DNA from 3 places in the Glutamicibacter sp. 363 genome. Region 3 is predicted to be linked to each of the others. Evidence: riboswitches for the same ligand, from Rfam matches in the RefSeq annotation. Region 3 holds a riboswitch; each other region holds the start of a gene.
The links. A riboswitch is a leader RNA that binds a small molecule or an ion and turns the genes downstream of it on or off. The one in region 3 is predicted to bind S-adenosylmethionine.
Positions count from the first base shown of each region.

Region 1: linked by a shared signal. The riboswitch ahead of ACT3UA_RS01880 (flavin reductase family protein) and the one ahead of ACT3UA_RS15030 (acyl-CoA dehydrogenase) in region 3 are both predicted to bind S-adenosylmethionine.
Region 2: linked by a shared signal. The riboswitch ahead of ACT3UA_RS17820 (acyl-CoA dehydrogenase family protein) and the one ahead of ACT3UA_RS15030 (acyl-CoA dehydrogenase) in region 3 are both predicted to bind S-adenosylmethionine.

Region 1 covers NZ_JBQSYR010000002.1:69,297-72,568, reverse strand. The annotation lists gene ACT3UA_RS01890 (AMP-binding protein) at 1-367, opposite strand, end outside; gene ACT3UA_RS01885 (PQQ-dependent sugar dehydrogenase) at 507-1,628, opposite strand; SAM riboswitch class IV at 1,862-1,978, shown strand; gene ACT3UA_RS01880 (flavin reductase family protein) at 2,085-2,585, shown strand; gene dnaB (replicative DNA helicase) at 3,240-3,272, shown strand, end outside.
Region 2 covers NZ_JBQSYR010000043.1:9,865-13,136, forward strand. The annotation lists gene ACT3UA_RS17815 (acyl-CoA dehydrogenase family protein) at 1-401, opposite strand, end outside; gene ACT3UA_RS17820 (acyl-CoA dehydrogenase family protein) at 435-1,661, opposite strand; SAM riboswitch class I at 1,716-1,806, opposite strand; gene ACT3UA_RS17825 (GntP family permease) at 2,286-3,272, opposite strand, start outside.
Region 3 covers NZ_JBQSYR010000026.1:30,676-33,947, reverse strand. The annotation lists gene ACT3UA_RS15035 (LLM class flavin-dependent oxidoreductase) at 1-659, opposite strand, end outside; gene ACT3UA_RS15030 (acyl-CoA dehydrogenase) at 724-2,058, opposite strand; SAM riboswitch class I at 2,075-2,174, opposite strand; SAM riboswitch class I at 2,440-2,547, shown strand; gene ACT3UA_RS15025 (ABC transporter ATP-binding protein) at 2,553-3,272, shown strand, end outside.

The DNA.
Region 1 (3,272 bases), on a different contig from region 3:
TGGAGGTATTCGCCAACAGTTCGGTATCGGCGAAGAGCAGCTTAGACTCGGAATGATCCATGATGTAGCGCAGTTCGTGTGCCGAGAGCCGGGTGTTCAGTGCGATCAGCACGCCCCCGGCCAGCGGTACCGCGTAGTGGGCCATGAGCATCTCGGGAGTATTCGGCGCCAGCACCGCGACGCGGTCCCCGGGCGCGATCCGGGCCTTGATGACCTGGGCGAAGCGTTGCACTCGCCGCTCGAATTCGGCGTAGCTGTAGCTGCGGGTCCCGTGGATCACCGCGGTCTTCGACGCATATACCTCGGCCGAACGCTGCAGGAATCGCAGGGGTGTGAGTTCCGAGTGGTTAGCCTGAGTCAAGACCATGTGTGCGATATCCTTCGATTCGTATCCGTGGTTTCCTTCAGCATACGTATGTGAGCTGAAACACTTGCGACCTTCATGGTGGCATGAACCTCAGGTTCAATCCAAGAAACGCGGTATCAATTCGTTCAGTGGCCGAAATTCAGCGCCGGGTGACAGTTCGGTCGAGGAGCGCCTCTGGAGAGATGCCGAGAATCCTGTCGTCACCCGCATGCGGGGTGCCGCGACCGTCGGTGTTGTTCGTCAGCACCCAGAGCTCGCCGGTCTCACTGGCCTTCACGTCTCTCAGGCGCCCGTGGTCACCTACGAGGAGCTCGGTGGAATCGTCGGGCGCGCTCAGCTCGACGGCTCGCAGGCGCTCCCCGCGCAGGTTGGCGATGTAGAGGACCCCGTCGTGGATGGCGATGCCGCTGGGGCTCGCGGACTGCGTGCTCCATTGCTGGATCGGGTCGCGGTATTCGGGATCTTCCGCAATGCCTTCGTACGCCGGCCAGCCGTAGTTGGCTCCGGGCTCGATAATGTTCAATTCATCCCAGCGGTTCTGCCCAAACTCGCTGGCATACATGGTTCCGTCGGGAGCCCAAGCGATACCCTGTGGATTGCGATGGCCGACACTGAATACCGGCGAACCGGGGAATGGGTTGTCGTCGGGGATCTCGCCCTGAATGGTCAGCCGCAGAATCTTTCCGCCTAGACTTTCCAGATCCTGAGCCGAGGCTTCATTTCCAGCGTCTCCCACGGTCGCATAGAGCATCGAATCCGGGCCGATGGCTAGACGCCCCCCGTTGTGGATTCCTGCCGATGGCAATTCGGACAGGATCGTCCGCGGTTGACTCAGCGCGAGCGCACCGCTTTCGCCGGAAAGCTCGAATCGCTGGATGCGATTGCCGTCTTCTGCGGTGGAGTATGCGAAAAGGTAGGGCTGTTGATAGGCCAGCCCAAGCAGTCCGCCTTCGCCACCATGGACCACGTCGTCCAGGCGGATGATCTGCCTGGTTTTGCCCGCTGAATCTATTTCCACGATCCGCCCCGAATCGCGTTCCGAAACGATCAGCGTATTTTCGGCGAAGGCCATGGACCAGGGGGCGGCTAGCTCGGCTGCGATACTTCGCGGTTCGGGCGACTTGGTATCGACTGCGCTGCTGCTTGACGTGGGGCCGGGGGAGCGCGGTGCTTCGGAGGCGCATCCGGTGAGCATCGCGGCGCAGGCGAGAATCCCAAGGAAAACGGTGATCTTCGGATTACCAGCTATTCGAGGCCGCATGGTTTCAGGCTAGCAAGATCCGTTCGCTATGCAAGAGGCTGGGCGCTTCGTATCGCACCGAAGGGGAGCGGTATCAGCGGGCCGCGCAGCCGCATCCGAACCCTCCGGTGATTGAATAAATTTCCAATGGACCCTCGAATACTTGTGGCTCATCGAATTTTGGGTTGAATATTTCGATTTGCGAAGCAATTTGTTTGACGCGCGGGAGCTTAGGCCAATATCGTTTTAATCAGAATCATGAGCGTCAGCTAAAGGCCCTGGCTAGCTGGCCGGCAACCCTCTATACGGTAGCGGGGTGCTCCAGGTGAAGATTCGGTGTCGCGCAACACCGCACGATACAAGTACCGCACATCGAGGCGTTAAACCTTCGACGGCGGGTAAGAGCAAGTCAAAGCTGCTTTAGCCTGCCGCCGACCGTCGCCGTACCGGTGGGCATGAAGCAAAGGAAGTCAAGGCATGTCTTTGAATCAGGAACTTGACGCACTGACGCTGCGCAAGGTTTTCGCCCAGCACCCATCGGGAATTGCCACTCTGTGCGCCGAAGTCAACGGGGAAAAGACGGGAATCGTCGCTTCCTCATTCACCGTAGGGGTTTCCTTGGAACCGGCGTTGGTGATGTTTGCCGTGCAGAAAACCTCGAACACTTGGCCGAAGCTGCGGGACGCAAATCGAATCGGCGTTTCGGTGCTCAGCGAGCGCAATGAAGGGGTCTGCGGGCAGATCGCTTCCAAGAGCGGAGATCGATTCCGCGGGGTGGACACCCACACCAGCGACGACGGCTCGTTGTTCATCCATGACTCAACGCTGTGGCTCGACACGACGATCTACAGTGAGGTTGAGGCCGGAGACCATTGGGTCATCCTGTTGCAGGTCCATGGCCATAAGGTCGCCGAGCATTTACCGTCGATTTTCCATGATTCACGATTTCACTCGTTACCAGTCCCGGAACTCGTCTAAATAGTTGTCGTCGCTTCGCGCCACCTGTCATTTTCGCTGACATGTGGCGCGCAGTCGTTTAACTGGCCCGGCGGGCTCGGACCGCGCGGGCGCGTTAAGTTCATATGACCGCAGAGGGGTGCTCTGCATCGAATTGTGGATTACTCGCCTCGAAGTTACGTTTCAGTAGCTTTTTGGAGCGGTGACTACCGCGTTCTTCACGAAGATTCTTTCCACAAAACTATCCACACCTCTGTGGATGGTACGTTGATAAGTCGTTGCAGCAGGTTGAAAACACCGGAATCCCGCGAGTTATGCTGTGGATAACGTCATTTGCGAAGGTTGACTCTACAAAGAAATTAACTTTCTATCCACAGGTGTGCAAACAACAAACTCCAAGTCAGATAGTCATTAGCGCAACTTAAGTGGGGTAATCCACAAGCTTCTCCCCAAGTCGCACACAGGGTCATCCACAGCTAGAGGGGGATTATCCACAGATCTTGTGGATAACAGAGTTTGCGGCTATGGATAAGAGACCTACTGTTGGCTTTGGGACTGATATATCCACAGGTACCGCCGACACGATAACGTCGGTTGGCGGTGACATGCTTGAGTGTTGCCATCATGGCACAAGGGTATTTCCCAGAGGGTCAATAGGGGATGGAAGTGTCAGTTATGAGCGCGGAGCCGGTCTACGAGAGTCAGGGT
Region 2 (3,272 bases), on a different contig from region 3:
TCGCCGACCTTCACGGTGCCGATCTCGGTCCAGGAGTTCCCCACCAGCTCCCCCGCGGCGAAGCGGGCCAGCCATTTGTCGCGGCCCGGCCCCGGAGCGGCGACCAGGCGGTCCTCGACGAAGGCGAAGTGCGCGCGCAAGGCCTGAGCGATGCTGGAGTCCGCGGCGGCCAACTCCACGAGCAATTCGAAGAGCTCGGCCAGGGTGGCCCCTGCCCCGCCGTGGGAGATCGGGACGCGCAATGCGCCGAAGCCAGCGGCGGCCAGCTCGGCCACCTGCTGGTGCGGCAGTTCTCCGCTCCGGTCGCGTTCGGCGGCGCCGTCGGCGATCTTTGCAAAGTGCGGGGCGAAGCGTTCCTTGAGTTGGGCAAGGCGATTGCGCGAGATGGCAAGTGCAGTCATCAGTTCGGTCCAATCCGTGGGTGGGGGTGAGGTTTAGGTGTAGAGCGAGAGCGGCTGGGTTTCCCCGCGCAGGAAGTACGCGCCGACCTCGATCTTCTTGTAGTCCACCGGGTCATGCAGCGAGTGGGTGCGCACATTGCGCCAGAACAGATCCAGGCCCACATCATTGTGCGTCGAGGAGGAACCGGTGACCTCGAAGATGCGGTTGGCGACCTCCACGCCGATCTCGGTGGAGACCACCTTGGCTTCGGCGATTTCCACCGCCAGCGCTGCGCGTTCAGGCTGGGTGACATTCCCGGCCTTGGCCAGCAGCGCATCGAACTTGCGGCCGAGCTTCTCGGTCAGGGCGGCCACCGCGGCGGTGCGCGCCTTCAGCTCGCCCACGGTGCGCTGGAAGACGACGTCCTGCGAGTAGGTCACCGCCGCCGAGAGGAACCAGGCGTTCTTGCGGCCCAGCAGGATCTGCTTGCCGCGGGCCAACGCGCCCTCGGCAATGCCCAGGTAGAAGTTCGCGAAGGCCAGCTGGATCCCGGGGGTGAGCAGGGTGGACACCGGCTCGTCGGTTACCGCCCCGAGCAGATCGGCGGCCTCGATGCGCACGTTGTGGTACTTCAGCGAGTTCGAGGCACTCAAGCGCTGGCCCAGGTAATCCCAGTCATCAACGATTTCCAGCCCTTCCCGGTCGCGCGGGAGGACAAAGGCCAGCACTTCGCCGTGGCGCGCTCCGCTGGCGACTTCGGCGTTCACGACGATCACCTCGCCGACTCCGGAGCCGGTGGAGAAACGCTTGGCTCCGTTCAAGCGGTAGCCATCGCCCTCCGCGGTGAGCGTCAGCTGCGGGTCCACCGGATTCACCGAATCGCCCCAGAGCCAGCCGCCGGCCACGGTGCGCTGCCACCACTCGGCCTGGGTTTCGGCCGGAGCGTAGAAGGCGATGCCGGACTGGTTGATGTAGTGGTAGGCCAGCAGCTGGGAGATGGACCCGTCGGCCGCGGCCAGGATGCGGATGGTTTCAAAGGCGGTGGCCCAATGCGCTCCGGCTCCCCCGAATTCGGCCGGAACCAGCAGGTTCAGCAGACCGGCTTCGCGCAGCAGCTGCACCTCGGCGAAGGGCTGCTCGTTTTTGCGGTCGCGCTCCAGCGCATCGGCGGCCAGTGTGGCCGCGACCTGGCCGGCGATCTCGCGCCAGTGGGCGAGCTCGGCCTCGTCTGCGCTCCCGGTGTAGGGAACGCGGGGCAGTTGCGTGCTCAGTACGGTCATTTTCGTTCTCCCTTAGAGTCTTGCTCCGAAGGAAGCAGAAAGTTGCTTTCTGCTGATCCATCGAACCTGGCGTTAGCACTAGCTGCCGAATGCAGGCTTGCTGCGGCGTCGTCGAGCCAGGTCTCTCAGCCGCTCTGGATGGTTGGTACTTCGAGTGAAACACCGCGGCATGAGCGGATGGAAGGAGCACGTCATCCGACGGAATAGTCGGTCAGAAGTCGTCACAAAGCGAGATTTCCGGCGGACTTGGACCGCCCCGAAGGCGCTGGGACGCCGTCATACTTCTGGAGGTTACGTCATCGGCGATCGGAGAGCTTGATATCCGGATCCAGCATCAATCGACCGGGCACCTGTCAGGGGGATCTCGGTTTCTCAATTAGCCGACAGCGATAAGCGTCAGCGAATGCGGGGGTGGATCATGGATCCAGCGATCAGGCATCCCAGATGGCCGGATTGCCGGTCATTGTTCCCATGCCCGTAATCCTTGCCAGCAAGTCAATGGGGAAAGCTGGGCTGTGCTCGAAGTTGCAGCCTTGCCTATTGCGGCCATCCCGCCAGTTAAACCAATAACCGCGCCATCCACTGATGGCGCGGTTATTGGTTTATGCAGGCTTCTTGGATTTACTAGAGCAGGAATGCCCCGAGGATCCAGACGGTAGCAAATGCGGCGGTGCCCTGGATGGCGGTGGCCACGCTCAAGGTCTTGTAGGCCGTGATCACCGGGATGCGGCTGAGCTGGGAGACCACCCAGAAGTAGGAATCGTTGGCATGCGAGACGACCATCGCGCCGGCGCCAACTGCCAGGACACTGAGCACCATGCCCAGTTCGGAGTCCAGACCGAGGGATCCGAGCATCGGGGCGACCAGCGCCGAGGTGGTCACCATCGACACGGTGGATGAGCCCTGCGCCGACTTCAATGCCGCGGCGATCAGGAATGGCACAGCCAGTCCGAGACCCAAGCCGCTGAGCGAATCGGAGAGGATCGTGGTCAGCTCCGAGGCTGCCAGCACAGCACCAAAGGCTGCGCCGGCACCGGTAATCAGCAGGATGGGCGCCGCGGTGCGCACGGCTTCGTGCATCTGCTCGTTGAAGTCGGCAAGCTTCTTATTGCCGTTCAGCAGCAAGGTCGCGGCGAGCAAACCGAAGATCAGCGCGATCACCGGGGTGCCGATGAAGGACAGTGCTTCCAGTGCGGCGCCTTCGCCGAAGGGATGCGATGGAAGCTTGGCAATCGATGCCGCGCAGATCAAGACCAGCGGAACGAGGATCGGCAGGAAGGCCAAGCCAGGGCTTGGCAGCTTGCCGAAGCTTGCACGCAGCTGCTCGTAATCGAGCTCGGAGATGTCGTTCTCATCCTCGGATGGCAGCGGAGTCCACGTGGACTTGTTGAAGCGGCTGGCATAGAACAGCCCGGCCATGGCCGAGACCACTGCCACCGGCAGGCCGATGGCGATGATCAATCCGAGGTTGTCGGCGATGCCGATGGACTCGGCGGCTGCCAGCGGTCCTGGGGTCGGCGGGACCATGGTGTGGGTGGCATACAGGCCGGTCATCAAGGCAATGGAGGTGGCCAGCGTGGAAACACCGGTGCGCAGGGTGATGGCCTTGCG
Region 3 (3,272 bases):
CTTGGCTCGGTGATGGCGATGCCTGGAACCTTGAAGTACTTGCCCTCGTGATTGATCGGGTGCACCTTGGAATGGTCGGTGTAGACGCCGGATTCCTTGTTGTTCTGCACCGCGTCCTCTTCCCACGAGCCTTCGAGCAGCTTGTAGACCACTTCGAGGTACTCATCGGCGTGGTTGTAGCGCTCGTCGTGCTCCATCTGGTCTTCTTGGCCCATGTTTCGGGCGGCCGACGGCAGGTAGCCGGTGACCACATTCCAGCCCACGCGGCCATTGGTCAGGTGGTCCAGGGTGGCCAGGCGGCGCGCGAAGGCATAAGGGTGCTCATAGGCGGTACCCGCGGTGACGCCGAAGCCGAGGTTCTCGGTGACCGCGGCCATCGCGGAGACGAGCATCATCGGGTCGTTGACCGGCGCCTGTGCACCGCTGCGCAGCGGAGTTTCGTTGGTGCCCTTGTAGACGTCGTAGGTGCCCAGCACGTCGGCGAGGAACAGCCCGTCGAATTTGCCCTTTTCCAGCACCTTGGCCAGGTGGGTCCAGTAGCCCAGGGTGTTGTAGGTCGACGCCTTGTCATCCGGGTGGCGCCAGAGGCCCGGCGACTGGTGCACTACGCAGTTCATATCAAAGGCGTTAAAAAGGATTTCGCGCTTGTTCTCGCTCATTGGTGTGCCCCTATCCATAGAAGAAATCTGGTAAGTCTAAAAATCAGTGTTCGAAGAGTGTTGCCTAGCTGCCGGAGAACCGGTTTGCTCCGGTTACCGTGCCGGTGACGGACAGCCGTTGGGGCTGCACGCCGTTGATCTCGTAGTCCCCCACGATGCGCGCCTTGTAGATCGCCGGATTGTGCGTCGCGATGGTGCGGGCGTTGCGCCAGTGGCGGTCCATATTGCAGCTATTGCGGGTGGAGGATGCACCCAGCGCGTCGAAGAGCTTGCTGGTCGCACCGATGACCAGCGGCTGCACGATCGTCTGGGCGCGGTTGGCCGCCAGTTCGCACACGGCAAAGCGCTCCTCGGCATTCAGGTTCGCATCTGCCATGGCTGATTCGACCTCCAGCACCGCGCCCATGACCACGGACTCCGCGGCGAAGATTTCGGCGGAGACCTCGCCGACGAGCTGCAATACCTGCGGTTCGCGGTGCACCGGAACTCCGGTGCCGGTGCTGAAACTGCGGGTACGCGCCTGCACCGAGGAGCGCAGGTCGTTCAGTGCCGCGCGTCCGATTCCGGCCTGTACCGCCATGAGCACGAGTTGGAAGATCGCGGCTTCCGGATCCGTGGGGTCCTCCGGCATGAAGGTGTCCACCGGAACTTCGTGGAATTCGGTGCTGCCGGTACCGGTGAGCTGTTGGCCGAAACCGTCCCAGTCATCGAGGATTTTCACGCCGCTGTGCTGGGTGGAAACTACCGCGATCTGGCGCCCTGGGAGTTGCGGGTGCGCCACCGCTACGGTGGTCCAGTCGGCGAAGATGGTGCCGGTGCAATAGAACTTCCGCCCGTTGACCAGCCAGCGCGACCCCTCCTCGGTGACCTTGGTGTTGAGCAACCCGAGGGCGTTGCCGCCTTCCTCGGTGTAGGCGTTGCCCACGATCTGCCCGGAGCTGATCCGGGCAACCCATTTGCTGCGGAGCTGCGCATCTTCCAGGCGCACCGCGTTTTCCACGAAGGCAATATGCGCGCGCCATAGCTGGGCCACATGCGAGTCCGCCTCGGCTAATTCGATGAGCAGCCGGAAGACATCGCTCAAGCGTGCCCCGTGGCCGCCGTCGGCGACCGGCAGGCGCAGCGCACCGAAGCGCTCGCGGTTCAGCAAGCCAACCTGTTCAAATGGCAGGATCCGCTGCCGGTCGCGTTCTCTTGCACCCGAGGCGATCTGCGCGAATACCGGACGGAAAATGCCGGCAAGCCGTTCATACTGCTCGTCAGCGCCGGGGCCCGGGGTGATCTTCAGCAGCTGCCGGGTAGGAAGTTCTTGTGGAAGGTCGTCAAGCCCCACCGCGCTACCCGCAATAGACGGGTCGCTGAGCGCATTAAAGTCGCCAGCGGGATCGCCAAATGACATCGGAAGTCCTCAATTCTTTCCATCGGTCCTGGCTGTAGCACCGTCCCGCGCCAATATTTGGTGGGTGGTTGCTGCGACGTCGACGAGCCAGATCTCTCGGTCGCTCTGGATGGTTCGTAATCATTTGTAGCCTGAGGTTTACATCGCCATCAACCCGGTTAGTCACATTTCGTCGTGTGCGGATGGAGATTGAAATGCATCAAGGACAGCACTTGCCTAGCGAGGTCGAACGCAATACCTAGCGTTTAGCGATTTTTCGGCCAAATACGCGATTGATGAAATAAAAATCGAAACATCACGATGATGTGACGCATCTATCGAATATTTTTCATGTTACGAAAGATTTGCATTGAAATCGTTCGAAGGCCTGTAATAGTCGTGTAACCATCCCGAGCGGCTAAGAGATCTGGCTCTGTGACGCCGCAGCAACCACCACACACGGTTAATAAACCAAACGGTGTCCGGTGCTACCGCCAGGAACGATGGAGATGAAAATGACTACAGCCTTTGCCTTGCCCGAGACCGTCCAAAGCGCAACGGCGCTCGACGTGGAGTTCCTCGAGCTATCGCGTACTTTCACCGCCAAGAAGGAAAGCAACACGGTGCTTCGCGACGTGAATCTGCGCCTCGAAGCGGGCCAGATTGTTGCAATTCTCGGCGCAAGCGGTTGCGGCAAATCCACTCTCTTGCGGGCGGCCTCCGGCCTGGACCGCCCCTCCACCGGGTCGGTGGTCATCGGAAGCCGCGCCGTGACGGGGATAGATGAGCGGTGCGCCGTTGCATTCCAGGAACCACGGCTATTGCCTTGGCGCTCGGTCCGAGACAACGTGTCCATCGGCCTTGCGCCGGGAACCGACAAGCAATCCGGGCGCCAGCTGATCGCCGAGCTGCTGGAGCTGACCGGCTTGAGCCACGCAGCAGATCTGCGCCCACGTGAAATTTCCGGGGGCATGGCTCAGCGGGTTTCGCTTGCTCGCGCGTTGGCCCGGCGCCCGGGCGTCCTGCTTCTCGACGAACCCTTTGGTGCGCTCGATGCGCTGACCCGAATGAAAATGCAGGATCTGCTGCTGGCCATCCATAAGTCTTTCCCGACTACCGTGCTGCTGGTGACCCACGACGTCGATGAGGCGCTGACTCTCGCCGACCGCATCGTCGTGCTGGGCCGACCCGAGGGCCAGGCCTCGGCGACTGTGATCGAGGATCGAGTCCTGTCC